3 regions of the Mesorhizobium sp. M0909 genome follow, and region 1 is predicted to be linked to each of the others. Evidence: predicted binding sites of a transcription regulator. Region 1 holds the regulator's gene; each other region holds the start of a gene.
What was found. Region 1 encodes LexA, which represses DNA repair genes until DNA is damaged. Its sites were predicted from a motif close to TGTTCNNNNTGTGTTCNG; they were not measured.
Positions count from the first base shown of each region.

Region 2: NKH83_RS26485 (DNA recombination protein RmuC) is a predicted target of LexA. The motif match lies at 6,309-6,326, and genes of this name have one in related genera.
Region 3: NKH83_RS01275 (helicase-related protein) is a predicted target of LexA. The motif match lies at 3,978-3,995, and genes of this name have one in related genera.

Region 1 is NZ_JAMYOA010000012.1:1,844-11,935, forward strand. Features, by position in the region: gene gltA (citrate synthase) at 1-486, opposite strand, end outside; gene gltX (glutamate--tRNA ligase) at 666-2,087, opposite strand; gene NKH83_RS19025 (ComEC/Rec2 family competence protein) at 2,184-4,649, shown strand; gene lexA (transcriptional repressor LexA) at 4,643-5,377, opposite strand; gene kynU (kynureninase) at 5,819-7,066, shown strand; gene NKH83_RS19040 (hormone-sensitive lipase) at 7,163-7,993, shown strand; gene NKH83_RS19045 (molybdopterin molybdotransferase MoeA) at 8,001-9,206, opposite strand; gene moaC (cyclic pyranopterin monophosphate synthase MoaC) at 9,206-9,706, opposite strand; gene trpC (indole-3-glycerol phosphate synthase TrpC) at 9,708-10,092, opposite strand, start outside.
Region 2 is NZ_JAMYOA010000022.1:64,947-75,038, forward strand. Features, by position in the region: gene NKH83_RS26440 (hypothetical protein) at 1-35, shown strand, start outside; gene NKH83_RS26445 (GGDEF domain-containing protein) at 269-1,369, shown strand; gene NKH83_RS26450 (hypothetical protein) at 1,438-1,674, shown strand; gene dapE (succinyl-diaminopimelate desuccinylase) at 1,707-2,906, shown strand; gene NKH83_RS26460 (transporter) at 2,909-3,517, shown strand; gene truA (tRNA pseudouridine(38-40) synthase TruA) at 3,499-4,254, opposite strand; gene NKH83_RS26470 (GNAT family N-acetyltransferase) at 4,273-4,782, opposite strand; gene fmt (methionyl-tRNA formyltransferase) at 4,779-5,708, opposite strand; gene def (peptide deformylase) at 5,725-6,255, opposite strand; gene NKH83_RS26485 (DNA recombination protein RmuC) at 6,359-7,621, shown strand; gene NKH83_RS26490 (GFA family protein) at 7,667-8,071, opposite strand; gene NKH83_RS26495 (cation diffusion facilitator family transporter) at 8,151-9,116, opposite strand; gene NKH83_RS26500 (transglutaminase-like domain-containing protein) at 9,239-10,048, opposite strand.
Region 3 is NZ_JAMYOA010000001.1:254,749-264,840, reverse strand. Features, by position in the region: gene NKH83_RS01295 (acetyl-CoA C-acetyltransferase) at 1-650, shown strand, start outside; gene phbB (acetoacetyl-CoA reductase) at 755-1,480, shown strand; gene NKH83_RS01285 (FAD-dependent monooxygenase) at 1,546-2,745, opposite strand; gene NKH83_RS01280 (TetR/AcrR family transcriptional regulator) at 2,732-3,463, shown strand; gene NKH83_RS01275 (helicase-related protein) at 4,163-7,561, shown strand; gene NKH83_RS01270 (RNA-binding S4 domain-containing protein) at 7,574-7,960, shown strand; gene fdxA (ferredoxin FdxA) at 8,109-8,447, shown strand; gene NKH83_RS01260 (CarD family transcriptional regulator) at 8,816-9,397, shown strand; gene NKH83_RS01255 (amino acid ABC transporter ATP-binding protein) at 9,474-10,092, opposite strand, start outside.

The sequences.
Region 1 (10,092 bases):
GGAATCGTGATAGAAGGCCGACAGCGCGCCGACCACGCCGCACATCACCGCCATCGGATGCGCATCACGGCGGAAGCCGGTGAAAAAGCGCGACATCTGCTCATGCACCATGGTGTGGCGCGTCACCCGGTAGTCGAAATCGTCCTTCTGCGCCTTGGTCGGCAGTTCACCATAGAGCAAGAGATAGCAGACTTCGAGGAAGTCGCCGTGCTCGGCCAATTGGTCGATCGGGTAGCCGCGGTGCAAAAGAATGCCGGCATCGCCATCGATGAAGGTGATTTCCGATTCGCAGCTCGCCGTCGACGTAAAGCCGGGATCGTAGGTAAAGACGCCGGCGGTGTTGTAGAGCGAACCGATGTCGATGACGTCAGGTCCTACCGAACCACTTCGGATCTTGAATTCATGGGTTTTGCCGCCGAGCTCCAGCTTTGCCGTCGATGCCTGGGTTTTGCCGCCAAATTCCATTTTCGTCGCAGGTTCGGTCATAGCAAACTCCTTTTTGTTTCCTCAGGCCGGCAAAGGCAAAATATCTGAACCCAACACGTCAAAAGCATCGGAATATGCACATTTGCGCCCGCAATTGTATCTGCGCGCCAGATTAGGCCAAGGCCCAATGTTGCACTGCGAAACACACCTTTCAATGCCAATCTTCTTGGGCCAGTTCGCTAATCGATTTGATCAGCGATCCGCGCCAGGCTTTCCTCGCGGCCCAGCACGGCAAGCACATCAAAGACACCTGGCGAGGTACTTTTGCCGGTGAGCGCGGCGCGCAAAGGTTGGGCCACAGCGCCGAGTTTATGGCCGCCGGCCTGCGCGTAGTCGCGGATCGCGGCTTCAGCCGAGGCGGCAGACCAGTCCGAAACCGTGGCCAGTGCCGCATGAGCGCCCCGCAGGATCGCGCGCGCCTCACCGCTGAGCAGCGCCGCCGCCTTCTCGTCGACCGGCAGCGGCCGCTCGACGAACAGGAATGCAGCCCCTTCAACAAGTTCGACCAGCGTCTTGGCGCGCTCCTTCAGGCCGGGCAAAGCGGCAAGCAGTTGCGCCTTGCGTCTGTCGTCGAGGCGGGCGGCGATTGCCGGGCCGCCTTCGAGATAGGGCAGAGTGGCGATGAAGATGTCGAGCAGCGCCGCGTCGTTCATCCGGCGCATATGCACGCCGTTGAGCGCCTCGAGTTTGGCGAAGTCGAAACGGGCGGCGCCCTTGTTGACATCGCCAATGTCGAACCATGCGATCATGTCGGCAATCGACATGATCTCATCGTCGCCGTGGCTCCAGCCAAGCCTCGCCAGATAGTTGAGCAGCGCCTCCGGCAGGTAGCCCATGGCGCGATAGGCCTCGACGCCAAGCGCACCGTGCCGCTTCGACAGCTTGGCGCCGTCGGCACCGTGGATCAGCGGGATATGCGACATCGACGGCACCTCCCAGCCCATGGCCTGGTAGATTACGGTCTGGCGTGCGGCGTTGGTCAAATGATCGTCGCCGCGGATGATGTGGGTGATGCCCATGTCGTGATCGTCGACGACGACGGCATGCATGTAGGTCGGATTGCCATCCGAGCGCAGAATAATGAAATCGTCGAGATCCTTGTTGGGAAAACGCACGTCGCCCTGGACGCGGTCATGCACCACCGTCTCGCCGTCTGTCGGCGCCTTGATGCGGATCGCCCCCTTGGCGCCGGGCGGCGCCTCCGACGGGTCGCGGTCGCGCCAGCGTCCGTCATAGCGGGGAGGCAGCCCCTTGGCCCGTGCGCTCTCGCGCATTGCTTCCAGCTCGGCAGGCGTCGCATAACAATAATAGGCCTTGCCCATGCGAACGAGCTCCTCGGCCACCTCGCGATGGCGCGGCGCACGCTCGAACTGCGACACCGGCTCGCCGTCCCATGTCAGGCCAAGCCAGGAAAGCCCGTCGAGAATGGCCGCGGTTGCCGCATCGGTGGAGCGCTCGCGGTCGGTGTCTTCGATGCGCAGCAGCATCGTGCCGCCTGTGTGCTTGGCATACAGCCAGTTGAACAGCGCCGTGCGCGCGCCGCCAATATGCAGATAACCGGTGGGCGAGGGGGCAAAACGGGTGACGACCTTATCGGGCATGGAACTCTCAGGCGGGCCAAGGAAGTGGGTTTGCGGACTTTCGCGCGTTGCGCGTTCATGTAGCATAGGAGGTCGAGGGCGCAAGGGGCAGACCCGATGGCTGTGCGAGGCCGTGGTGCGGGCGAGGGCGAGGACGCTGGCAGCGGCGTCAGCGAACGCTTGCTGTTCGCCGCTCCCCTGCCTGTCCTGCCGGCACCGGCATTGCTGCCCGCTCCGCGCTTCGATGCTCCGTCGCTGCCGGCCAGCGACCTAGCAACGGTTCCGGTGCCTGCGTCCGAGCCCATCGTGCGCCTACGCCGGCGTTTCCGCCTCCCGTCACCGTCCCGCATCCGCAACAGCGTAACCTCGGCAGCCGGCCTGGAACTCGACCGTGGCGTCGCCTTCCTGCTGGTGCCGGTGTTCCTCGCATGCGGGGTGGTCGTATATTTCGCGCTGTCGGCGGAGCCAGCCTTTCCGCAGCCGATCGCAATCGTGCTCCTCGCGGCCCTTTGTGCCGTCATGTCGCGGTCATGGCCCAGAACCCGCCTGTGCTTCATGGTGGCGCTGCTCTGCGCGCTTGGCGTGCTTGCCGCCAAGTTCGAGACCTGGCGTGTCGGGACGCATGTGCTCGGTTCTGAAATCTCGACGCGGCTGACGGGTCGCGTCGTATCGTACGAACCCATGGCTAGCGGCCGCATCAGGCTGACGATCGATGTGATCTCAACCGCCAGGCCGACGCTGCGCTACATGCCGGAACGGGTCCGCATTTCGGCGATGAAGATACCGGCTGAGCTGGCCGCTGGTTCCGAGATCGCCGGCTATGTGCGGTTGCTGCCGCCGACCGGCCCGGTGCGGCCCGACAGCTATGATTTCTCCTTCGACAGCTATTTCGCGGGCATCGGCGGCAGCGGCTTCTTTCTCGGGAATCCGAAAGTCGTGGCGTCGGGCAGCATGCCGCTTGCCGCGCGGCTTTCTTCCGCGATCGAAGACGCGCGCGAATCCATCGCCGACCATATCCGCAGCCGCATCGGCGGCGCCGAGGGCGAGATTGCTGCTGCGCTGATCGTTGGCGTGCGCGCCGGCATTCCCGAGGAGATCAACGAAGCGATGCGGCGTACAGGCATCTACCACATCATCTCCATCTCGGGGCTGCATATGGCGTTGGTCGCCGGCACCATCATGGCGCTGCTGCGCGGTGCCTTTGCGCTGTTTCCCGACTTCTCATCGCGACGGCCGGTCAAAAAATATGCCGCCGCCGCCGCGCTTTTTTCGATTGCGGCGTACCTCGTCTTTTCCGGCATTGTGGTGGCGGCCGAACGCAGCTTCATCATGCTGGCGGTGATGCTCATCGCCGTGCTGTTCGACCGGGCCGCGCTCACCATGCGCAATCTGGCGATCTCGGCCATCGCGGTCATCGTAGTGTCGCCGCACGAGGTGGTCGGTCCGAGCTTCCAGATGTCCTTCGCCGCGACGGCGGCCCTTGTCGGCGCCTATGCCGGCTGGTCCGATTACCGCACCGGCAGGGCCACCACGCCGCCGCCCCGGCGATCGCCGCTACGCTTGGCCACTCGAAAGGTCCTGCTGGGCATGGGCGGCCTGGCGATGACCTCGATCATTGCAGGGAGCGCCACGGCGCTTTTCGCCATATGGCATTTCCAGCGCGTAGCGCCGCTCAGCCTGTTCGCCAATCTGGCCATCATGCCTATCGTCTCACTGGTCGTCATGCCCTTTGCCGTGCTCAGCGCGCTGGCGATGCCGTTCGGCGCGGATGGGCCTTTCCTCTACGTGATGGGCAACGGGCTGACGGCGATGATCGCCCTGTCCGGGTGGATCTCCGAGCGCTCGCCGATCGATGCGGTCGGACTGATTTCGCTGAGATCTGTCCTTTTGGTGACGATCGCCCTCGTCATTGCCAGCATGGCGACGACCTGGTTGCGGCTCGCGGCAATTCCTTTTGCGCTCGCTGGCTTGCTAACGACAACGCAGACGCGCGTACCCGACGTATTGATCTCGGAGGACGCACGGCTGGTCGCGCTGCCGATCGGCAGCGGTGAGCTCGCGGTCAACCGGGCACGCCCGAATGAGTTCACCATCGACAACTGGAAACGCGCGCTCACATCAGAGGCTATCGTCGCGCCGGAAACACCTGGAAAGAACGATCCGCAATTCGACATTGCCGATCCGGCCGACCTACCGCCGGGCATGCCGTTCATTTGCACGGACGGTCTCTGCCTCGCCAGGCATCCATCCGGCGCGATCATTGCGCAAGCCAAGGACCGCGATACCGCACGGCCAGCCTGCGCCTTCGCCAGCTTGATCGTCATCGACGACGCCACCGCCCATAATCCCTGCTACTACGACCGGCTGGTCCTCGTCGTCACCAAACGGCAACTGGCGCGCGCGGGAAGTGCGGCCGTCTATTTCGATCCACAAGCGGCAACACGCGCCGAAATCCGCTTCGCCGTCGAAAAATCATACCGGCCCTGGCACGTGCAGCGGAAATTTTCACGCGCGGCGCGCGGCCTGCCGCCATACCGCAGGGCCGACAATCCAAAAGCCGGCACCAAGGGCGCAACTCAGTAGCGGCGGATCAGCCCAACGAGCTTGCCCTGCACCTTGACCCTGTCTGGTCCGAAGATGCGCGTCTCGTAGGCCGGATTGGCGGCCTCCAGGGCGATCGAGGCGCCCTTGCGGCGGAACCGCTTCAGCGTCGCTTCCTCCTCGTCGACCAAGGCCACCACGATCTCACCGGGGCTCGCCGTATCGGCGTTGCGGATGATCACCGTGTCGCCGTCGAAAATGCCAGCCTCGATCATCGAATCGCCTTTGACCTCGAGCGCATAATGCTCGCCGCCCATGATCATATCCGGCGGCACCGAAATCGAATGCGTCTGGTGCTGGATAGCATCGATCGGCACACCAGCGGCGATGCGGCCCATTACCGGGATCGAAACGGCGGCGACGACATCATCGTCATTGCCGGCTGCAGGGACGCGCGACGATGTCGGCTTGCCCTGCCGAGGGGCACCTTGCCCAAGACTGCCCTGGATGACACTCGGCGAGAACTTGCGTGCCGCATTGAGGCCGGGGGCGATCGAGTCAGGCAGGCGTAGTACCTCCAGCGCACGGGCCCGGTTGGGCAAACGGCGAATGAAGCCGCGCTCCTCCAGCGCCGTAATCAGTCGGTGGATTCCGGATTTGGAAGCCAGGTCGAGCGCTTCCTTCATCTCGTCGAAGGAAGGTGGGATACCGCTTTCCTTCAACCTTTCGTGGATGAACATAAGCAGTTCGTGTTGTTTGCGTGTCAGCATAGCGACCCCCAACAGAATCAGAAAACAAACCCAGAACAGACACTATCTGTTCCAGTTGTGTTCCGCAACTGTTTAAAGTTTAATGAATACGTTAAGGCTCGGGAAACAAACGACGTCCCCTACCGGCGTACCGTATTTTCGCCGCCGCGAGCCTCATCGCCTTGATTCTGCTTTCGTTTGCGCCCTTCTGGCGTCCCGGAAGGGCGCATTGGCATCGGCCGTCCGCCGGCAAAGGGCACGGAAGTGAACCCCTATCGAATGTGCGGTTTGGTCAATGCACCGTGAACGAAACGAACTCAAAGCGCCAACCTCGGGGTTAAGTCCCGGTTTCCACCGCCTGCTGCTTCTCGCCGGTGGAGCCTTGCTACGCGCTACCCGGTAATGGAAGAACAGTTGATGCGTGTCCGGCGTTGCGTTGGATTTTGGGGGAGCAGGCAAATCATGACGGGAATTCCCGATCTCGTGGCCGTAAAGGCGATGGATGCCGCGGATCCGCTGGGCGCGATACGTGACCGCTTTGTGCTGCCGCAAGGAGTGATCTATCTCGACGGCAATTCGCTAGGAGCTGCTTCACGTGCCGCTTTCGATGAACTGTACAAGGCCGCGACCGAAGAATGGTCGCATGATCTCATCCGCGCATGGAACACGGCCGGCTGGTTCAACATGCCGCTTGAACTTGGCGACCAGCTCGGGCGCCTGATCGGCGCCGCGGCCGGCCAGACGGTGGTCTGCGACACGACGTCGGTCAACATCTACAAGCTGTTGCACGCAGCCATGGCCATGCGACCGGAGCGGCAGGCCATCGTCGCCGAGGGCGATAGTTTTCCGACAGACCTCTACATGGCGGAGGGTGTGGTTTCGACGCGAAAAGATGCGCTGCTGCACCTCTCGGGGGTCGACGCGCCGACCATTGAGGAGCTGATCGACGAACGCACCGCCGTGGTGCTGGTCAACCACGTCAACTACAAATCGGGCGAACTGCGCGACATGCCGGCGCTGACGCGCAGGGCCCAGGAAGCCGGGGCGATGATCGTCTGGGATCTCTGCCACACCGCCGGCGCGATGCCAGTCGAACTCGACAAAGCCAACGCCGATTTTGCCGTTGGCTGCACCTATAAATATCTGAATGGCGGCCCGGGCGCGCCTGCCTTCATCTATGCGGCTGAGCGGCATCTTTCCGATATCCAGCAGCCGCTCACCGGCTGGTGGGGCCATGCACGGCCCTTCGCCTTCGAGCCAGGCTATGCGGCCGGCACCGGCATCCGCCGGTTTCTGTGCGGCACCCAGCCGATCCTTTCGATGCGCACGCTGAAGGGCGCGCTCGACGTCTGGGACGATGTCGACATGACTGCGGTGCGCAAGAAGAGCATCGCACTGGCCGATCTGTTCATCGAGCTTGTCGAGGCAAAGTGCGGCGCTTACGGGCTAACGCTCGAAAGCACGCGCGACGGGGAAAAACGCGGCAGCCAGATTTCATTCATGCATGAGCATGGCTACCAGATCATGCGCGCGCTGATCGAACGTGGTGTGATCGGCGATTTTCGCGCGCCATCGACCATGCGCTTCGGCTTCACCCCGCTCTATGTCGGCTATGCCGATGTCTGGCAGGCCGTCGAAGTGCTTGAGGACATCCTGCGCACCGGTGCGTGGAAGGATGCGCGCTTCGCCATCAAGGCGGCTGTCACTTGAGATTCATGCGAGAGCTGGAATCGTGAGGCTGGCGACGACGCGCCGCGCGATGCTCGCGGCTAGGTTGCAAGGCCATATTGCAAGGGAGGGCGCCGGGTGTTCGAACGTCACATTGCCGATTGGGACAACGCCTATGCCAACGGCGCCAACATAGCCGGCAGCGATCGCTGGCCGGCGGCCTGGGTCGAGCCCGCGCAGGTTTTCCGCGAGGCGCTTTCGACCGAGGGCAGGGCGCGGCTCGACCTGGCCTATGGCGATAACCCACGCAACCGGTTCGATCTTTTCCTGCCGGCCACCAAGCCGAAGGGGGTCGTGGTGTTCGTCCATGGCGGCTACTGGATGGCATTCGACAAGAGTTTCTGGTCACATCTTGCCGCGGGCGCTGTTGATCGCGGCTATGCAGTTGCCATGCCGTCCTACACGCTCTGTCCGCAGATACGCATTGGCAGCATCGTCAAGGAAGTCGGCGCGGCGATAGGCAAGGCGGCGGCGATGGTCGCAGGGCCGCTGATGCTGACCGGGCACTCGGCCGGCGGCCATCTTGTTAGCCGGATGGTTACCAGGACGACGCCGCTGGCGCCCGAAGTGGTCCGGCGCGTTCGTCACGTGGTGTCGATCTCGGGGGTGCATGATTTGCGCCCGATCATGCGCACCGGCATGAACGAGACGCTGGCGATCGATGAGGCCGAGGCGCAGGCCGAAAGTCCGGTGCTGCTGCGCCCGATGGAAAAGGCCCGCCTGACCTGCTGGGCCGGCGGCGGCGAGCGCGCCGAATTCCTGCGCCAGAGCGCGTTGCTGGCCAACATCTGGATCGGCCTGGGTGCCGCGACCAGCTCCGTAGTCGAGCCCGACCGGCATCATTTCAACATCATCGACGGTTTGGCCGATCCAGACCATCCGCTGACCCGGACCTTGATTTCGGAGTGAGGCAGGTTCAGCGTAGCATCAGCACGTCGCAGGGGGAGCCCGCCGCCGCAGCAGGCGCGAACGGCGCGCGGACGATCAGCCCGTTGGCATCGGCCAGCATTTTCAGCATCGAGGAGTCCTGGATGCCGAACGGCGTCGCCACGAGCGCACCAGCGTCGTCTGTGACAACAGCCCGCACATAATCTTGCCTGAGATCGTTGGCCGGCATGGCAGCACCGAGCCGTGCCCGACGGATATCCTGCTGAAAGGCGCGGCCGCCGAGCCGTGCCAGCAGCGGCTTCAGGAAGAGCTGAGCGCAGACCAGGCTCGCCACGGGGTTGCCGGGCAGGCCGATGCAGCGAACGTCGCCCAGCCGCCCGAACATCAGCGGCTTGCCCGGTCGCATGGCGATCTTCCAGAAATCGAGCGTCATGCCTTGCCCGGTCAGCACGTCATGGACGAAGTCGTGGTCGCCGACCGAGGCACCGCCCAGCGTGACGATGACGTTCGCGCCAGCCTTCACGGCCTTTTCAACCAATGCCGCGATCGCCTCCCTGCGGTCCGGCGCGATACCGAGGTCGAGCGCCCGCGCATCGACCGACTGTGCGGCGGCAGCGACACCATAGGCGTTAGAGGAGATGATCTGGTCGGGGCCAAGCTCGCTGCCCGGCGGCAGCAATTCGTCGCCGGTGGCGATGATGGCGACCAGCGGCCGTTTGACCACGCCGACCTCGGGGTGATTGGCCGATGCCGCCAGCGACAAGGCGGCCGAATCGAGCAGGCGGCCTTTGGGCAGCAGGACATCGCCCTTGGCGAAATCGAGCCCAAGGCGGCGGATGTTGCGCCCCTGCACCGTCGGCTCTGTCACTTCGACGCTGCCGCCGCCGAGGTCGCGGACGTTCTCCTGGATGACGATAGTGTCGGTGCCTTCGGGAAGCGGCGCGCCGGTAAAGATGCGCACGGCCTGCCGCTGCTGCACCGTTCCGGCAAAGCCGCGTCCGGCCGGCGCTATGCCGATCACCGAAAGCCTTGCGGGTAGGGACGCGATGTCAGCCGCCCGCACGGCATAGCCGTCCATGGCGGAGGCGTTGAACGGCGGCTGGGTGCGGAGCGCCACAACCGGCTCCGCCAGCACGCGGTCGGCGGCATCCAGCAGCGCGACACGTTCGCCCGGCAGCGCAACTGCTCCGTCCAGCAGGCGCTCGAGCGCCTCGGCAACTGGGACCAGCGCCATTAGCGGCCTGCCTCGGTGGCCCCGGTGATCTTGTAGTCGCCGGATTTACCGCCGGTCTTTTCAACCAGCCTGATGCCGGAGATGACCATGGCGCGGTCGACCGCCTTGGCCATGTCGTAGATGGTCAGGCAAGCGACCGAGACGGCACTCAAGGCCTCCATTTCAACGCCGGTCTTGCCAGTGACGCGGGTCAATGCCGTCACCTTCAGGCCGGGCAGTGCGACGTCCGGCTCGATATCGACAGATATCCTGGTCAGCAGCAGCGGATGGCAAAGCGGGATCAGCTCATGCGTCTTCTTGGCCGCCATGATGCCGGCAATGCGCGCGGTGCCCAGCACGTCGCCCTTCTTGGCGTCGCCGGCGAGGATCACGTCCAGCGTCTCGGGCCGCATCGCGACAAAACCTTCCGCGACTGCCGTGCGCACCGTCTCAGCCTTGTCGCCGACATCGACCATGTTGGCTTCGCCCTGCGCGCCAAGATGGGTGAGGGCGGGCGCCATCTCAGACCGCCTCTGCCGGCGCCTTGCCCGTCAACAGCAGGCGCGTTGCCGCAGCCACGTCCTGCTGACGCATCAGGCTCTCGCCGACCAGAAAAGTGGCGATGCCGCTCCGCTCCAGCCGGAGGCAATCGTCATGCGAAAAGATACCGCTCTCGCTGACCAGAAGGCGGTCGGCCGGCACAATCGCTGCCAGCCGTTCCGAGGTCTCCAGGGTAGTTTCGAAGGTCCGGAGATTGCGGTTGTTGATACCGATCAGCCGCGACGACAGCTGCAGCGCGCGTTCCATTTCAGCCTCGTCATGCACTTCGACCAGCGCGTCCATGCCGAGCCCGAAAGCTGTCGCTTCGAGTTCTCTTGCCAACGCGTCGTCGACGCTGGCCATAATG
Region 2 (10,092 bases), on a different contig from region 1:
CTGCAGTCCGCAGACGACCGGGGCCGGCAAGCTAAAACCGGCGACCCGGCGGCAGATCCGCTAGAGCGACAGAGCGCGGAGTTCCGAAAGCCCGGTTTTGCGCCAGATGCTCTAAGCGAATGTTAATCACCCTGGCCCAGCATGCCGGCGAAGACTGTGTCGACCGGCACGGAGCGCTCGACTGGCAAGCGACCTATCCCTGATCACCAAGGAGCCGCGCAAAACGTGGAGCGCCGGCGCTCGCCTGTTTGCCTGGTTCTCTTCGCCAATGAAATTGGAACCGGAAGCTGTCCGCGCGCGGCTTCTCGACACCACCTTCGACCGCAAATTCGCAGTCCTGTTCGGCACCATCAGCGTTCTGTTGGTTGCGGTCAGCGCCGCTCTCGCCACCGGGGATTGGTGGCCCTACGCCTGGATTACCGCCGACCTGATGCTTTTCACCGTCCGCGTTCTGTTGATGCGGGAATGCGAACAGGCCCGCACGCGCGGCTCCAAAGGGCCGCTGGCGGGCCTGATGGCAGCCAGCGGCGTCTGGTCGGTCGTCTTCGGCCTCGGCTGCTATGGCTGTGTTGCCAGCGGGAATATGGCGCTTTCCGTACTTGCCGCCTTGAATGTCGCAGGCGTCGTCGGCGTGGTGTCGTCACGCAATGCGGCGACCCCGCGCTTCGCCATATTCGTCATGTTGGCCGTAAGCCTGCCTTACGTGGTCGGTGCATTGTTTTCTGCGGCGCCCGGAATGCCGATCGTCGGAATTCAAACGCCGTTCTATGTGGCTGGCGTCATCATCGTGCTGCTTCAGAACCACGCAATCAATGCCCGCATGATCCGCGCCGAACTGGACAATCGCGACCTGGCCATCAAGGACGCGCTGACCGGCCTGCCAAACCGCATCTTCCTGCAGGAGAAATTGCGCGACATGTGCCGCGAGCTTGCGGCGCCGGCCGCCAATGGCGGCAAGCCGTTTGCAGTGCTCAGCATGGATCTCGACGGTTTCAAACAGGTCAACGACCGTTTTGGCCACGCCGTCGGCGACGTGCTGCTGTGCAAGGTGGCCGAACGATTGAAGCGCGGCTTCCGTCCGGGGGACATGGTCTTCCGCATTGGCGGCGATGAATTTGTCATCCTTTTGCCCGCAACCTCGGAGATCGAGGCCACCTACCTGGCAAAGCGGGCCATCGAAAAGGTCTCGGTGCCTTTCGACCTCGGGGTCGGTTCCGCCATCCATGTCGGCTTGAGCGTCGGCAGCGCCTTCGCACCCGCCGACGGCGGCGATCCGGAAATCCTGCTCACCTGTTCCGACCATGCGCTCTACGAAGCCAAGCGCACCGGCAAGGGCCGTTACTGGGCACCTGTGCGGGCTACCATCTGACGGCGGCGACAGGCAAGGCGATCCGCTTCTCTCCTGCCCGGCCGGCCATGCCTTGCGTCGCGCCGCTCTTGACCGCTACTTGCAGCGCCTTCTCGATGCCCGGCCGCCAGCAGAACCATTTGTCGCCCGGCAAGTATCTGGCAGCCGCCGGCGTAGCAGCCGATACTGCCGGCACCGGCGATTACGATTGTCTTGCCATGCGTGATCATGCGATGGCCCTGCCCTGGTCGAGAGGCCTTGCCGCAATCATACGACATGAAAACCATAATGTCGGCGGCATGTCTGGCCCTTATGTCTGGCCGTGACAGTCCCTGCGCTTTCGACTATCGCTTTGCCCATGACGCTGCCTACCGATCCGACCAGAAATCTGGCTGCTCTCATCCGCTGCGCTTCCGTGACGCCCGCCGAAGGCGGTGCGCTGAGCGCGCTGGAAGAAATGTTGAAGCCGCTCGGCTTTGCCGTCGAGCGCCCGGTGTTTTCCGAATCCGGCACACCTGACATAGAGAACCTTTACGCGCGGCGTTCCGGCAACGGCCCGCATCTGATGTTTGCCGGCCATACCGATGTCGTGCCGGTGGGCGATGAAACAGCCTGGACGCACCCGCCCTTTGCCGCCGACATCGCAAATGGCGAGATGTTCGGCCGCGGCGCCGTCGACATGAAGGGCGGCATCGCTTGTTTCGTCGCGGCGGTAGCGCGACACATCGCGCAGAAGGGCGGCCCGAAGGGGTCGGTCTCGCTGCTGATAACCGGCGATGAGGAAGGTCCGGCGATCAACGGCACGACGAAACTGCTCGAATGGGCGGCCGGCAAAGGCGAGAAATGGCATGCTGCGATCGTCGGCGAGCCGACCAATCCCGACGCGCTCGGCGATATGATCAAGATCGGCCGGCGCGGCTCGCTATCGGGCACGGTCGTCGTCAACGGCCGCCAGGGCCACGCCGCCTATCCGCAGCTGGCCGACAACCCGGTGCGCGGCCTGGTGACGCTGGTCGACGCCTTGCTTCACCCCGTCTTCGACAACGGAACAGGGGATTTCCAGCCGACCAATCTTGAGGTGACCTCCATCGATGTCGGCAATCCTGCCACCAACGTCATCCCGGCGAAGGCGGCGGCTACCTTCAATATTCGCTTCAACGACACATGGACCGCCGAGACGATCCAGGCCGAGATCCACAACCGCCTCGACCGGGCGGCGAAACGCAAGAAATACCGCGCCGGCAAGACGACGCCGGTCGACTACGAGATCGCTTGGCGCGACGGACCGAGCCACGTTTTTCTGACACGCGACGACAGGTTGATCGAGACGCTTTACGGCTCGATCAAGGCGGTGACCGGCAGGAAGCCGGCGCTCTCCACCTCCGGCGGCACCTCCGATGCCCGCTTCATCAAGGATTATTGTCCGGTGGTCGAATTTGGCCTTGTCGGCAAGACCATGCACATGGTCGACGAACGCGTGGCGATTGCCGACCTTGAGACGCTGACGCAGATTTATCTGCGCTTCGTTGAAGACTGGTTTGCGCAGGACATATCCTAGTGATGCTTTCAGCGGATGAAACCTACGCTTCGCTTGCCGGTGCCTGGCGGCTGATGCTCGGCAAGGCCGACGGATTTCGCCTGCTCGACCTTTCGGCGGACGGATTCTGGAACTCCTTTTTTGCCATCGTCGTCGCGGCGCCGGCACTGATCGTCGGCTGGGTCGGTATTGCCAACGAGATCGGCGACCCCAACGCATTCGTCGGCCGTTTCAGCATGTTGATCCGCCTGGCCACCGTCGATATCGGCGCCTGGGTGCTGCCGCTCATAGGCCTCGCCTTGGTGGCGCCGCGGGTCGGCGTCGGCGGCCGTTTCGTCCATTATGTCGTGGCCAGCAACTGGGCCTCGGCGATCATCGCCTGGATGATGCTGCCATCGGCGTTGATCCGGCTTTTCCTGACGTCGGCCAACGAAGTCTCCGGACTCGTGTCGCTGCTGTTGTTCGCGCTGTCGATGGTCTTGACCTGGCGGATGACCAACGTTGCGATCGGCAGGGGTGCGGCGGTCGGCAGCGCCGTTTTTGCCGGCATGTTCGTGGCGTCGCTGATCGTCCTGTTCGGACTGCAGGCGCTGCTCGGGATCAGCGTTCCGGATCAGCCAGGCGTCGGATAATCGACGCCGACGAGAAACAGCCCGTCGGGCGGCGCCACCTGACCGCAGGCCGCACGGTCGCGCGCCTCAAGCGCCGCCTTGAGGTCGGCAACAGTCCAGCCGCCTTCGCCGACGCGTTTGAGCGAGCCGACCATAGAGCGCACCTGGTTGTGCAGGAATGAGCGCGCCGAAGCGCGGACCTCAATGAAATCGCCCGCCCGGCTGACATCCAGCCGGTCGAGCGTGCGGACCGGGCTGGAGGCTTGGCACTGGGTCGAGCGGAAGGTGGTGAAATCATGCCGGCCAAGCAGCACCTTTGCCGCTTCGTGCATGGCACCGGCATCGAGCTGCTTCGGTACCCACCAGATCTTGCCCTTGTCGAGCGCCGCCGGCGCGCGGCGATTGACGATGCGGTAGAGGTAATGGCGGCCGATCGCCGAGAAACGCGCATCGAAGCTATCCGGCACGGCGGCGGCCTTCAGGACGGCGATGCGCGCCTTGGCCGCTTGCAGATGCGCGTTGACGGCGTCGCGCACCTTGTCGCCGGGCCATGCCTTGATCAGATCGACATGCGCCACCTGAGCGGTCGCATGGACGCCGGCATCGGTGCGGCCGGCGGCGCGCAGCGAAACCTGCTCACCACAGAACTTCTCGATCGCCTGCTCGATCGCCTGCTGCACCGAAGGCTGGTTGGCCTGGCGCTGCCAGCCGGCGAAGAGACTGCCGTCATATTCGATGTCGAGGCGAAAACGCGGCATTCCCGGATCGAAGCGAAATCAGGCGGCGAGGGCTGAGCCGAAGGCCGAGGCGTAGACCAGCCTGCCGGTCTCCGGCGCCTCGCCCCAGGCAAGCGCCTGCAAAGCCTCGCTTTGGTACTCGCTCTCGAATTTCGCTGCACGGGCGCGGCTGTAACCGAAACGTCCATAGTAAGCTGGATCGCCGAGCACCACGGCGAGCGTCTCGCCAGCAGCCTTCAGGCGGATATGCGCCTCGCGGACCAGCGCACCGCCGATGCCGGTGCCGTGGAACGACGGCTCGACCGCCAAAGGAGCCAAAGCCACCGCCGGGAAGCTCTTGCCGCCATTCTGCACGAACAGCCGTGAAAACAGGATATGCCCGACCACTTGCCCGTCTTCGTCCGCCACCAGTTCGACGACGGCATCACCGCCGGTGACCAGCGCGTCGACCAGTCCGGCCTCCGTCTGCTGGCCGAATGCGTGTTCTTCGACAAGGCGGATCGCCTCGCGGTCCCGCGGCGTCGCCGCGCGTATGGACATCATGCTCATGACAATTTCATTCCTTTTTCGAGCTTGGCCCCGCGCAGAAACTCCTGCGCGGCAATGGGCCTTGCGCCCGCACGTTGAACTTCGACCAGCCTGATCGCGCCTGACCCGCAGGCGACCGTCAGCCGGTCATCGAGAATTCCTCCCGGTTCGCCGGCGCCTTGCGAGAGCGTCGAGCGAAGCAGTTTCAGCCGTTCTACACGGCCGCCGATTTCGGCCTCGCACCATGCACCGGGAAAGGGCGACAAGCCGCGAATCTGGTTGTGCACGTCGCCGGCAGGTCGCAGCCAGTCTATGCGAGTCTCCGATTTATCGATTTTCTTGGCGTAGGTCACCCCCACCTCCGCCTGTGTGGTAAATGTCAGCGTATTTCGTTCCAGCCGTTCCAGCGCTTGCACCATCAGCGCAGCACCGAGGACCATCAGCCGGTCGTGCAGATCGCCGGCCGTCATGTCGGGTCCAATCGGACATTTTTCAACCATTGCCACCGGCCCGGTGTCGAGGCCTTCCTCCATCCGCATCACCATCATGCCCGTTTCGGTATCGCCGGCCATGATGGCGCGCTGGATAGGGGCAGCGCCGCGCCAGCGCGGCAACAACGATGCGTGGCCATTGAGGCAACCGAGCCGCGGCGCCTCGAGAATGGGTTTGGGCAGAAGCAGCCCGTAGGCGACGACCACGGCGACATCGGCGCGCAAGGCGCGGAACGCCTCCTGCTCCGCCTCGCCCTTCAGCGACACCGGCGTCCGCACCTCGACGCCCAACTGATCCGCCTCGCGCTGCACCGGCGACGGCGTCAGCTCGAGCCCGCGCCGGCCGCCGGCGCGCGGCGGCTGCGTATAGACGGCGGTCAACCCGTGCCCGGCCCCGGCAATCGCCCGCAGCGTCGGCACGGAAAATTCGGGCGTACCCATGAAGATGACACGCAGGGGCATTCGTCGACCCCTACCCCACCATCTTGCCCGGCGCCTTGTCCCTGGCGAGCTTTTTGAACTTCTTGACCACCATGTCGCGCTTCAGTTTTGAGATGTGGTCGATGAACAGCACGCCGTTGAGATGGTCGATCTCGTGCTGCAGGCAGGTCGCCATCAGCCCCTCGGCCTCGATCTCCTGCAGCTTGCCGTCGCGATCGAGATATTTCACCCGCACCGCCGCCGGACGCTCGACCTCGGCGTAGTAGTCAGGGATCGACAGGCAGCCTTCCTCGTAGACCGAACGCTGGTCGGCGCTTTCGAGGATTTCGGGATTGATGAAGACGTGCGGTGCCGGCGTCTCGTCCTCCTTGGCGAGGTCGATCACCAGCATGCGCAAGGGTTCGCCGACCTGGATCGCTGCGAGGCCGATGCCGGGCGCGTCATACATGGTGTCCAGCATGTCGCCGGCCAGTTTGCGCAAATCGCCATCGACACGCTCGACCGGTTTTGAAACCTGGCGCAGGACGGGATCGGGGAGGATGATAAGAGGCTTGATCGACATGGCGTCTCACCTAAGACCTCGCAGGAAAAGCGTCAACCGGGACGGCTTCGGGTCGTTCACGTTTTGATCTGTGCCGGCAGACCGAATCATCTATGCTGTCGGCATGAACGATCTGGCCACCATCCTGTCCGAACCTGTCGCCCGCCTCGGCGCCACCATGCTCACGCTCGGCCAAGCCCTGGGTTTCGGCGCAATGCTATTCCTTGGACTGTTCGTGGCGCTCGTCGTTGCGCTCTGGCGATCGGCCAAGGCGCGTGCAGTGGCGGCCGCCGAAGCCGCCGACCACGCCCGTGACGCCGAGCTGCGGATGGCCGGCATCTTGGCAAGCCAGGCGGAAATGCAGGGCCGCATGGGCGCCATCGCCGAAGTGTTCGGGGCGCGCCAGGCGGAACTGACCCAGTCGATCGGCCAGCGCCTCGATGCCATGACCGGCCGCCTGGGCCAGACCATGACCGAGCAGACGAGATCGACGCATGAGAGCCTCGCCAAGCTGCAGGAACGGCTGGCGGTTATCGATATCGCGCAAGGCAATATCCAGTCGCTGGCCGGCCAGGTCGTGCAATTGCAGGCGATCCTTTCCAACAAGCAGACGCGCGGCGCCTTCGGCCAGTCGCGCATGGAGGCCATCGTCGCCGACGGATTGCCGCACGGCGCCTATGAATTCCAGGCGACCTTGTCGAATGGCAGCCGGCCCGACTGCCTGGTGAAGATGCCGAACGGCGCGCCGTCACTTGCCATCGACGCAAAGTTTCCGCTCGAGGCGTGGAACGCCATCCGTGCCGCCGAAGGCGCCGACCTGCAGAAGTCCGCCGCACAGGCTTTCCGCCGCGACATCGAGGTGCATGTCCGGGATATTTCCGAAAAATACCTGATCCAGGGCGAGACGCAGGACACCGCCTTCATGTTCGTGCCCTCGGAATCGGTGTTCGCCGAAATCCATGAGAATTTCGAGGCCGTTGTCCAAAAGGCGCATCGATCGCGGATCGTCATCGTTTCGCCATCGCTTTTGATGCTGTCGATCCAGGTCATCCAGGCAATCCTCAAGGATGCACGCATGCGCGAGCAGGCGCACCTGATCCAGGGCGAAGTCATCCGGCTGATGGAAGATGTTTCCCGGCTCGACGAGCGGGTGCGCAAATTGCAGACGCATTTCGGTCAATCGGCCAAGGATATCGAGGACATCCTTGTCTCGACATCGAAGGTGACCCGGCGCGGACAAAAGATCGAGGCGCTGGAGTTTGGCGTGCAGCCGGCGGAGGATACCGCTGGTTCGAATGGCAGCGGAGCAAAAGCGGAAAGCAGCGCGCGTGTCGCCGATTCGAAAACCGGGCAATTGAGGCTAAGGGTCGTCGAAGGCGACGATTGAGAGCTACGCCGGAACCGGAGGCGAGCGCTTCGCCCCGGTCTGGCGCTACTGCTCCTCGATGATGGTGGTGCCTTCGAATTCCGGCAGCCAATGCAGCGCCGAGCGATGCCAGATCTGCTTTCTCGGCACCAGTTGCTCGCGCTGCCGTGCCGTGCCGACCCTGATGCCGTAAACCTTCGGTCCCTCGCCCGCCGACGTGGCGTAGAGATGCGAGCCACACTCACCGCAAAACGCCTGGGCGCGCTTGGCGCCGCTCGAACCGGTCTTGATGTAGATTTTCGGCTTGCCCTTGGTGATCCTGTAATTGTCCTCGGACGTCGGCACGGTGACGCGAAAGGCCGTTCCGGTTAGCTTCTGACAATCGATGCAGTGACAAATGGTGGTCTTTTCCGGATCAACCTCGGCCTCGTAAGTGATGGCGCCGCAATGACACCCGCCGTCGATTTTCATCTTCGTTCCTCCCGAGCTTTTGCCTGCGATCATAGCCGGGACTGCCCGACGGCGCATCGATTTCCTCAAGCCATTTTCCTTAGGCCGGTTCTTGTCCGGATGCCCCCGCCAAGGCCTTGCTCCGGCGTTCCCAGGTGCCGGTGGTCTGAGGCTTGACGAACAGCCGCGTCACCTCCGGCATCTCCGCTTTCAGCCGCGTCTCAAGGCGTTCGACGCAGGTCTCTATCTCGGGCGCCGACAAGTGGTCCTCGAACTCGATGCTCAGAGCGGCGACGATCTCCTGCGGACCCATATGCAGCGTCAGCGCGCCATTCGCCCGCTGCACCGCCGGGTCCTGCTGGACGATGTCCAATACTTTCATTTGCACCTCGGGCGAAGCCGGCTCGCCGAGCAGCAGGCTTTTGCTTTCGCGCGCCAGGAAGATCGCGGTTGCGCCCAGGATCAGCGCGATGCCGATCGACGCGGCGCCGTCGAGCTTCGGCATGTCCAGCAGTTCCGCCGCCGATATGCCGGCGAAGGCGACAACGAGGCCGAGAAGTGCCGCGCTGTCCTCGAAGAGTACGGTGTAGACGCTCGGATCCTTGCTGAGCTGCACCGCCTCGAGCCAGCCGTGGCTGCCTTTTTGGTGGCGGAACTCCTTCAGCGCCACCAGCCAAGAGGTGCCTTCGAAGAGAAAGGAAAGGCCAAGGACAGCGTAGTTCACCTTGGCGTTGGCAATCGGCTCCGGCGTCATGATGTGCGTCACGCCTTCGTAGAACGATATGCCGGCGCCCAGTGCAAAAACGAGGAGCGCAACGATGAAGCTCCAGAAGTACAGCTCGCGGCCATGGCCGAGCGGATGCGTACGGTCGGCCGGGCGCGCGGCGCGGTGCATGCCGTAAAGCAGCAGGCTGCCATTGCCGGTATCGACGAGCGAGTGGACGCCTTCCGAGAGCATTGCCGAGCTGCCCGTGAACAAGGCAGCGGCGAATTTGGTCAGTGCGATCGCAAGATTTCCGGCGAGCGCCGCATAGATCACTTTTTTCGACCCGCCATGCGCCGCCACGGTGTGCTGCCTTGGTTGATGCACCGAGATTGGCGGAGCGCCCGCCCACGCTCCACAGCTCTCACAACGCCTGAAGCGCCGAGTTGTTCACGAGGTCAGTTATCCAAAAGGGCGGCGCGGGGCTATTCGACGACCTCGTCCGTCCAGACCTTGAAGCCAGCCAGCGCGCCCGGCCCGAAAATGTGGGTCAGCGGCACATCAGCGGCATCGCGCCCGGAAGCAATCAGGATGCGGCCGATGCGCGGCGCGTTGTTGCGCGGGTCGAACGCGTGCCAGCGGCCGCCGAGATAGACCTCCATCCAGGCGGCGAAATCCATGTCCGACCACGGCTTTGGCAGGCCGATGTCACTGATATAGCCGGTGCAGTAGCGGGTTGGAATATTCAGGGCGCGGCAGAAGGCAACAGCGAGGTGAGCAAAGTCGCGGCACACACCACTCTGCTCGCGATAGGCCTCGGCGGCGGTGCGCGTCGGCCGTGCATTGAAATAGTTGAAGACGATGTGGTTATGGACGAAGTCGCAGACCGCCTGGACGCGCGGAATGCCGAGCGGGGTGCTGCCGAACAGCCGCCACGCTTCATTCGACAGCACGTCGCTCTCGCAATAACGGCTGGGCAGCAGGAACAGCAGCGTCTCCGACGGCAGATCGCGCACCTCGTGCTGCCACGCCGTCAGCTCGCGCGTCTCGAAGGAGCCGGGGTCGCGGATGACCGCGTCGGTGCCGAAGGCAAAGCGCCCGGCCGGCGCAACGAGACGGTTGCACCAATTGCCGAAACTGTCGCGGTAGCTCTCGATCGGCACCGGCGGGTTCGACGTCAGGAAGTCCGGCCGCTCAAGATCGGATGCGCGCGAATAATGGACATTTAGCATCGCGATCAGCGGTGTTTCCTGCGGGAAGTCGAAGCTCATCTGGCAACCGATGTGGATCCGCATTGTCGTCCCTGACCGGCCTGCCTGATCATCAGCCGGCGAAACGC
Region 3 (10,092 bases), on a different contig from region 1:
AGTTCGCACTGGCTTCCCAGAACAAGGCCGAGGCCGCGCAGAAAGCCGGAAAATTCAAGGACGAGATCGTTGCCTTCACAGTCAAGGGCAGGAAGGGCGACACCGTCGTCGACCAGGATGAATACATCCGCCACGGCGCGACAATCGATGCCATGACCAAACTCAAGCCGGCGTTCGACAAGGAAGGCACGGTGACAGCAGCCAATGCCTCCGGCATCAACGACGGCGCCGCAGCCGTGGTGCTGATGACCGAAGCGGAAGCCGCAAGGCGCGGCATCACACCTCTGGTGCGTATCGTTTCCTGGGCGACCGCCGGCGTCGACCCGCAAATCATGGGGACGGGACCGATCCCCTCCTCGCGCAAGGCGCTGGCCAAGGCCGGCTGGTCGGTCGGCGACCTCGATCTGGTCGAAGCCAACGAGGCCTTCGCCGCGCAGGCCTGCGCCGTCAACAAGGATATGGGCTGGGACCCGGCGATCGTCAACGTCAATGGCGGCGCCATCGCCATCGGCCATCCGGTCGGCGCCTCGGGTGCCCGCATCTTCAACACGCTGGTCTACGAGATGCGCCGCAGAAGTGCCAAGAAAGGTCTTGCCACGCTGTGCATCGGCGGCGGTATGGGCGTTGCCATGTGCGTGGAAGCATTGTGATGAGATAAGCGATACGAGTAGGATACTGGCGCAAAGCGAGTAGGGAATGGAGGGCAAACCCGACCGCTTCAACGCTCAGTCATCTGCATTTCCCGGGAGGACACATGACAAAGGTTGCAATCGTCACAGGCGGGTCGCGCGGCATCGGCGCGGCGATATCGGTCGCTTTGAAGAGCGCCGGCTATTCGGTGGCCGCAAACTACGCCGGCAATGAGGAAGCGGCGGCAAAGTTCAAGGCCGCGACCGGTATCCCGGTGTACAAATGGTCGGTCGCCGACTACGAGGCCTGCGCCGCCGGCATCAAACAGATAGAGGCCGATCTCGGTCCCGTCTCGGTGCTGGTCAACAATGCCGGCATCACCCGCGACGCGATGTTCCACAAGATGACGCGCGAGCAATGGAAAGAGGTCCTCGACACCAATCTTTCCGGCGTCTTCAACATGACGCATCCGTTGTGGGGTGGAATGCGCGACCGCAAGTTCGGCCGCATCATCACCATCTCCTCGATCAACGGCCAGAAAGGCCAGGTCGGCCAGGTCAATTACTCGGCTTCGAAGGCCGGCGACATCGGCTTCACCAAGGCACTGGCCCAGGAAGGCGCGCGCGCCGGCATCACCGTCAACGTCATCTGCCCCGGCTATATCGCCACCGAGATGGTCAAGGCGATGGACGAGAAGGTGCTCAACGAGCGTGTCATCCCGCACATCCCGGTCGGCCGTCTCGGCGAGCCGGAGGAGATCGCGCGCTGCGTCGTCTTCCTCGCTTCCGACGATGCCGGTTTCATCACCGGCTCGACCATTTCAGCCAATGGCGGCCAGTACATTAGCTGAGGCTTGGGATGTCGCGGATGCCCCCGTACCGGCCCGACGGCAGGTACGGGCAGATAACCGGGCTGTCACGCGGCAAGCTTCAGCGCTGGGCTGGCTTCAGGCTGGGTTCGGGTAATTGAACCTGCCTCGCACGCGGGTGCCGGCAGACGGGCAAGCGGCGCCCGACTGAGGCCCGACAGCTTCAAGGCGATGCGGCGCTTCAGGAATGGTGTGAGGTTCAGCACCGATAGTACGAGGTTGCGAACGAACCGCTTCACCGGACTGCGGGTAAGTGCCATGCCGGTCATCATGCCAGCCAGGTCAAGCACCTCTTGGGCTGCCGGGCGTCGCAGCGTTTCATAGAGTTCGAGCTCCGCTTCGGGGCGCACGCCGTTCACCACGTCGCCAAGCAATTGGCCAAGCACGACCGCGTCGACGATGCCGGTATTCATGCCTTGCCCTCCCGCCGGACTGTGCACGTGCGCGGCATCGCCCATCAGGAACAACCGGCCCTTGCGGTATGACCGGACCAAGCGGTGATGCACGCGAAACCGCGAGCTCCACGACAGGTCGAGCACGCGGGTTCTTTCTTTGGTCGGCCCACGGCTGTCGAGCAGCACCTGTATGTCTGCGACTGCGGGTTTTTCCGGTGCATCGTCCATTGTCGCGACGACGCGGTACGATCCGTCTGGGAGCGGCGCCACCACCACCAGTCCGGCTGGCGCAAAGAACAGCGACACTTCGGTTGGCCCAACCGGCCAGTCGAGACGAACGTCGGCGAGAACGAACGACGCCTCATAGGCCGCGCCGTCGAACTCTATGCTGGCCGAGTTGCGCACTAGGCTGTGCATGCCGTCGCCGCCAACGACGTAACGTGTCGATATGATCTTCTCGCGGCCGTTTTCGACCACCGTCACGCGCGCACCGTCAGTGTCCTGAACCACCGCTTTGGCCTCGACCATGCGGTGGATCACGCCGCCCAGGGCCGTAATCCGCTCGGCAAACACCTGCTCGGTGAGATTCTGAGGCAGCATCATCAGATATGGATGCCTCGACGGAAGCTTTCCGAAATCGAGCTTGAGCAGTGCCCGGCTGCGATCTCGGATGGCGAAATTCTGCAGCTTCAGGGCAAGTTCGCTCAGCCGCTGCCTGACGCCCAGCGGCTCCAACGCTTCCAGCGTCTGAGCGTGGATGACGCCGGCCCGCGAGGTTTGAAGGCCCTCCCCAAGCCTGTCGATCAGAACATGGTCGATCCCGGCCTGGTGCAGCACGATGGACAGCGCCAAGCCGGTCGGGCCTGCGCCAATAATCAGGACTTCCGTTTTATCTGGCAACATTTTCTCTCTCCATTTATCAACACATGTTGACTTTCTAGCCGAAGCCATTGCATTTGTCAACAGCCGTTGGCATATGGATTTCATGAGCGAGAATCAGCAGAAGAAAACCAGCAAGTCGGACCGCACCCGCGCCCAGATCCTCGAAGCCGCGAGGCTGCTGTTCGCCAAGCACGGCTATGACGGCGCCTCCATCCGCAACGTCGCCGCCCATGCCTCGATCGATCCGGCCATGGTGATCCGCTATTTCCGCAGCAAGGACGAGCTATTCGCCAGAGCGGCGGTCGTCGACCTGAAATTGCCGGCACTGCGCGTGATCGATCGAACCGCCATCGGCAAGACACTGATCAGGCGATTTCTCGAAATCTGGGAAGATCCGGCCAACGGTACCGGCATGGCAATTCTGCTGCGGTCGGCGACGTCGAACGAATTCGCCGCCGAAAAGTTGCGCGATGTATTTGCCAACCAGGTAAGGACACTGGTTGCGGCGGTCGCTGATCCCGCCGATGCGGGCCGGCGGGCCGGGCTCATTTCCAGCCAGCTGCTGGGTTTGGCGATGTGCCGTTACCTGCTGCGCCTACCACCGGTCGTCGCCCTGTCTCACGACGAAATCATCCAGACCGTCGGCCCTACATTGCAGCGCTATGCCGTCGGAGAGGATGTGCCTTGAACAAGCCGTTCAGCGTGGGGCCGAGTCTGAGCCTCATGCGGCAAGTGCGCCGACCGATGGCCATGACGGCGGTGTGTGCCGAACCAGCACGCAAAGGTTAATGGCCGCTGCGCAGCCTGTGCAAAAACCGCCCGGCAGCCTGTGGATTCTCGGTGGAAAAGATGTTCACAACACAACATGTTGCGGTGAACAAACCAAGAAACTTCGGCTATCTCTGATTCGTCGCCGATTCGTTCCGGCTTTGAGCGGAACGTTAACGACGACAGCTGAAAACACCTCAGAATGATTAAAGCGCGTTAGGAAACATCAATAATTTCATAATGTTGTGCGAAGCAGATTGGCCAGCCACGACCATTCACCGGCAAAGGTTAACCGTGGTGCTCGCCTGGATGCCGCCTGCATGAATCGGGCCAGTTTCCGTGATTCAGCATGTGGTGAGGTACGCCGGCAGAAAACCCAGATGTAGCCGTGAACAAACCCTGAATCAGCGCGAGTCAGTGATTCGTCGCTGATTCGTTCCAGACTCGTTCCAACTGTTAATCGGAAACAGATTTTCTGGCTTTGAAGCGACCAATCGGCCTGCCCTCGGCACATTCCGCTTTCGCTTCGCGCCCGAAATCCCTATGTGTCGCCTGTCATACGCGGCCAATATGGGCGCGCTCCCGACAATGCGAGGCGGAGAGCCTTATTTCCAGGCCGATGAACATCCATCCGAAACACACTGAACCGCTGATCCTGACCGGCCGAGACGTGACGGCCGTGCTCGGCCCGACCAACACCGGCAAGACCCATCTCGCTATCGAACGCATGGTGGCGCATGAAAGCGGCGTCATCGGCCTGCCGCTCAGGCTGCTTGCCCGCGAGGTCTATGCGCGCGTCTGCGAGAAGGTCGGCGCCCATAAGGTTGCGCTCATCACCGGCGAGGAAAAGATCCAGCCGGCTGGCGCGAAATACTCGGTCTGCACCGTGGAAGCGATGCCGCGCGAGACCGACGCCGCCTTCGTTGCCATCGACGAGGTCCAGCTCGCCGGCGATCTCGAACGCGGCCACATCTTTACCGATCGCATCCTGCATCTGCGCGGCCGCCAGGAGACGCTGCTGCTTGGCGCGGCCACCATGCACGGCATCCTGCAGCGCCTGCTGCGGGGCGTGTCGGTGGTGACCCGGCCACGGCTATCGCATCTTGCTTATGCCGGCTCGAAGAAGCTGACCCGCCTGCCACGGCGCACCGCGATCGTCGCCTTCTCGGCCGACGAGGTCTATGCCATTGCCGAGCTGATCCGCCGCCAGCAAGGCGGTGCCGCCGTCGTGCTCGGCGCACTCAGCCCGCGCACCCGCAACGCCCAGGTGGCGCTGTTCCAGTCGGGCGACGTCGACTACCTCGTCGCAACCGACGCCATCGGCATGGGCCTCAACCTCGACCTCGACCACGTCGCCTTCGCCCAGAACCGCAAATTCGACGGCTACCAGTACCGCAACCTGACGGCGGCCGAACTCGGCCAGATTGCCGGCCGCGCCGGCCGGCACCTGCGCGACGGCACCTTTGGCGTCACCGGCCAGGTCGATCCGCTGGATGAGGAACTGATCCAGAAAATCGAGGCGCATGATTTCGACCCGGTGAAAGTGCTGCAGTGGCGCACCGCGCATTTCGATTTCGCCAACCTCGATGCGCTGAAACGCTCGATCGAGACCAACGCCCCGGTCGAAGGCCTGACGCGCGCACTGCCGGCCGTGGACGCGCAGGCGCTCGAGCATCTGTCGCGCGACGAGGACGTCCGGGCACTCACCACCGATGCCAGACGCGTGGCGCTGCTGTGGGAAGCCTGCGCGCTGCCCGACTACAGGAAGATCGCGCCGGCCCAGCACGCCGACTTGATCGCCTCCATCTACATGGACCTTGCCAGGCATGGCCATGTCGACGAGAACTACATGGCCGAGCAGGTGCGCCGTGCCGACACCACCGAAGGCGACATCGACACGCTGTCGCACAGGATTGCCCAGATCCGCACATGGACCTTCGTTTCCAACCGGCCCGGCTGGCTGGCCGATCGGGCACACTGGCAGGAAAAGACGCGCGAAATCGAAGACAGATTGTCGGATGCGCTGCATGAGCGGTTGACGAAACGTTTTGTAGACCGCAGGACTTCCGTCCTCATGCGGCGCCTTAGAGAAAACACGATGCCTGAAGCCGAAATCAGCCCAACCGGAACCGTCCTCGTCGAAGGCCATCATGTCGGCGAGCTGCAGGGTTTCCGCTTTACCGCCGACCAGAGCGCCGGCGGCGAGGACGCCAAGGCGGTGCGGGCGGCGGCGCAGAAGGCGCTTGCCGCCGAGTTCGAGGCGCGGGCCGAGCGCTTCGGCGCCTCTGCCAATGGCGACATCGCCCTGGGTTCGGATGGCACGCTGCGCTGGATCGGCGCGCCGATCGGCACGCTGGTCGCCGGCGAAGACGCTTTGAAGCCGCGTCTTGTCCTGCTGGCCGACGAGCAGCTCACCGGTCCGGCCCGCGACAAGGTTGCGGCGCGCGCCGAGCGCTTCGTCAATTTCCAGATCGAATCCCTGCTGAAGCCGCTGGTCGACCTCAAGAATGCCGAGCAGATCACCGGCATCGGCCGCGGCATCGCTTTCCAGCTTGTCGAGCATTTCGGCCTCATCAACCGTCGCGACATCGCCGACGAGATGAAGTCGCTCGACCAGGAAGGCCGCGCGGCGCTTCGCCGCCTCGGCGTGCGCTTCGGCGCCTACCATGTCTTTGTGCCGGCGCTGATCAAGCCGGCGCCGGCCGGGTTGATCACGCTGCTGTGGGCGCTGAGAAACGACGGCAAGGACAAGCCCGGCTTCGGCGATGTCGTTCACGCACTGGCCTCCGGCCGCACCTCGGTGGTCATCGATCCGACGTTCGACAAGACCTTCTACAAGCTTGCCGGCTACCGCAATCTTGGCCGGCGTGCTGTACGCGTCGATATTCTCGAGCGGCTGGCCGACCTGATCCGGCCGGCGACCAACTGGAAGCCGGGCCTCGGGCCTCGCCCCGACGGCGCCTATGACGGCCAGTCCTTCATGGTGACGCCGCCGATGATGTCGATCCTCGGCGCCACCGCCGACGACATGGAAGAAATCCTGAAGGGGCTCGGCTATCGCGCCGATGCCAAACCGGCAGCCGAGGTCAAGGCGCGGCTCGAAGCACAGGACAGTGCCGCGCGTGAAGCGGCTGCTGCAAAGCTGGCGGCGGAAGAGGCTGCGCGAGTCGAGCAGGCGAGGATGGCGGAAGCATCTGCCGCGGCAGAGCCGCCGGCGGAGGCTTCGGAACCCGTGTCGAATGCGGCTCCCGTTGCGGAGGCGGCGGCTGAAGCTGTGACCGAAGCGGCGGCACAGCCTGTCGCGGAAGCTCCAGCCCCTGAAGCTGCGGCAGAAGTCACGCAAGAGACCCTGCCCGCCGCCGAAGCGGCTGCAGAACCAGCGGCTGAGCCAAGGGCGGCGGAACTTGGGGCGGAAACTGAGGCTACGGCACCGGCAGAGCCGCCGATCTTCGAAACGACGGAAGCATCGCCGGCCGAACCTGCAGCGACGGCGGAAGCAGTCGCCGACGACGCTGCCCCGGAGGCGGAGGAGCCAAAACCTATCCTATTGTGGCGGCAGGGTCGTTTCGACCAGCGCCCGCGTCATCGCCAGCATGACAACCGCCCACGGGACAATCAACGGGGCAATCGCGCGCGCAATGGTCAAGCTGCGCCGGACAGCCGCAGCGATGCGCCGGTAGATGCCGGCGGGCAACCGACGCCAGGCGACCGGCCCGCCCGTCAGGGGCGCCACGACCCGCGTGTCGGCGCCGGCAAACCGCGCTTCGACCGTAGCAAGTTCAAGCCTAAACCGCAAGGCGAGGCTGGAGAGCAGCACGCCGGCAAGCCGCAAGGTGAACGCCCCGACCGGCGCGAAAACCGGCCCGACTGGAAGGCTGGCCGGCAGGACGGCAAAGGCAGCGCCCAAGGCGCAAAGCCCGCCTTCCAGCCGAAACCGCGTGAGGAACGCCCGGTCCGCTTCGACCCGGACTCGCCCTTCGCCAAGCTCGCCGCGTTGCGCGACCAGCTGAAGAAGTAAGCTGCTCGTCCAATGGTCACTGATGCCCGCCAGCGCATCGACAAGTGGCTGTTCTTCTCGCGCGCGGTAAAATCGCGCACGCTGGCAGCCAGGCTGGTCCTCGCCGGACGCGTCCGCATCAATCGCGACAAAGCAGCGCAGGCCTCCGATACGGTCCGGCCGGGCGACGTTTTGACCATCACGCTGGAGCGGCGGATCTTCGTCTGGAAAGTCCTTGGCACCGGCGTACGGCGTGGCCCGGCAGAAGAGGCCCGCCTGCTCTACGAGGACATGTCGCCGCCCGCCGCGCCCAAGGGCGAGGGGCTTCCGGATGCGGTGCCGCCGTTGCGCGAGGCCGGCAGCGGTCGCCCGACGAAGAAGGAGCGCCGCCGGACCGACCACCTGCTCGGCGACGATTGAGCAAGGTCGAACGCCCGCTTTGCCGGCCTTCCGGAATTTCATTCCGGAAACCGCGGCACCGCTGGCAGGGGCCGCCCTTGCCACCAGCGGACAAAGGCGTTACCTCACCAAAAAAGCCCAACAAAATGGGACGTCCCGGAGCCGACCAATGACCTATGTCGTGACCGACAATTGCATAAAATGCAAATACATGGACTGCATCGAGGTCTGTCCGGTCGACTGCTTCTACGAAGGTGAGAACATGCTCGTCATCCACCCGGACGAGTGCATCGATTGCGGCGTCTGCGAACCGGAATGCCCGGCCGACGCGATCAAGCCCGATACCGAATCGGGCCTCGACAAATGGCTGCAGATCAACACCGAATATGCCGAGAAATGGCCCAACATCACCGCCAAGAAGGAGCCGCCGGCCGACGCTAAAACTTTCGATGGCGAAACTGGCAAGTTCGAGAAATATTTCTCCCCCGAGCCCGGCGAAGGCGACTGACGAGCCGGCCAGCTGCGGCGGCCTGACGCCGCTTAACAGACGTGATACATTAACTGCCTTGACAGGCGGCGACGGCGCGTGGCCTTCGCGCGTGCAGCAAAACCTTGATTCTTCCGACTTTTTGTGTTATATCAGCCAAACATGCCGGTGACACAACGTCGATTTATGGCGCAAACGCCCCAAATCACTGAAAGGTGAATTTCTCAATCCGGACCAGAGCGATCTGGGGCAGGCGGTCGCAATGTTGCGATTTGCCGGTCCTGGCCTTTCCGGTGAGTTCATCGTTGTGTGGCTAAGGACCGGTCACCCCGGTCGCACGAGTTCGGGCCGGCACGATGCCGGTACCACAACAAGGAGTTCAGGGCGTAATGGCAACGATCACCCCGCAGAAGAAGTCCACCGCAGCGCGCCACGGTTTCAAGACCGGCGAGTACATCGTCTATCCGGCGCATGGTGTCGGCCAGATCGTCTCGATCGATGAGCAGGAAGTCGCGGGCCACAAGCTGGAGCTGTTCGTCATCGACTTCCAGAAGGACAAGATGCGCCTCAAGGTGCCGGTCGCCAAGGCGACCTCGATCGGCATGCGCAAGCTGTCGGAAGAGGATTATGTCGAGCGCGCGCTGAAGGTCGTGCAGGGCCGCGCCCGCGTCAAGCGCACCATGTGGTCGCGCCGCGCCCAGGAATATGACGCCAAGATCAACTCCGGCGATCTGATCTCGATCTCGGAAGTGGTGCGCGACCTCTATCGCGCCGACAACCAGCCGGAGCAGTCCTATTCCGAGCGCCAGCTCTACGAGGCGGCCCTCGACCGCATGGCCCGGGAGATCGCGGCCGTCAACCGCATGTCGGAGACCGAAGCGGTTCGCCTCATCGAGGTGAACCTCAACAAAGGCCCCAAGCGCGGCGCCAAGGCCGACAATGAGGAAGCCGAGCAGGAAGAAGCTGCCTGAGCCTTTTCGCCTTCGAATTCAGAAAAACCCGGCCTCGCGCCGGGTTTTTTGTTTTGGCGGACCGGTAATGGCCATTCTAGCTCTTGCCGCCGCCTTCCCTTTCCGCCTCCTGCTTCAGCGTGGCGATGAACCGCTTGGTCCGCTGGCGCTCGGGGTTGCTGAACAACACCGCGGCCGGCCCTTGTTCGACGATGTTGCCGGCATCGAGGAACACCACTTCCCGCGCGATCTTCGAGGCGAGCCGCAGATCATGCGTCGCCATCACCATGGTCGTGCCCTCGCTGGCGAGCTTGCCGAGCACGTCGACCACCTCCTGCGCCAGTTCCGGATCAAGTGCAGAGGTCGGCTCGTCGCAGAGCAGGACTTTCGGCGAAGGCGCCAGAGCCCGGGCAATCGCTACGCGCTGCTGCTGGCCGCCTGACAGCGTCGCCGGCCAGGCATCGGCCTTGTGCGCCATGCCGACCTTTTCGAGCAGGGCCAGCGCCCGTTCGCGCGCCCTCTCCTTGGGCCATTTCAGCACCGTCACCAGCCCCTCCATGATGTTCTCGATCGCAGTACGATGCGGAAACAGCTGGAAATTCTGGAACACCATGCCGGTCTGCAGCCGCAGCCGCTGGATATCCCTGGTCGAGACCCTGCCGCCGGGGTGGAACTCGAGTGCATCGTCGCCGATCCGCACCGTGCCTGAAGTCGGC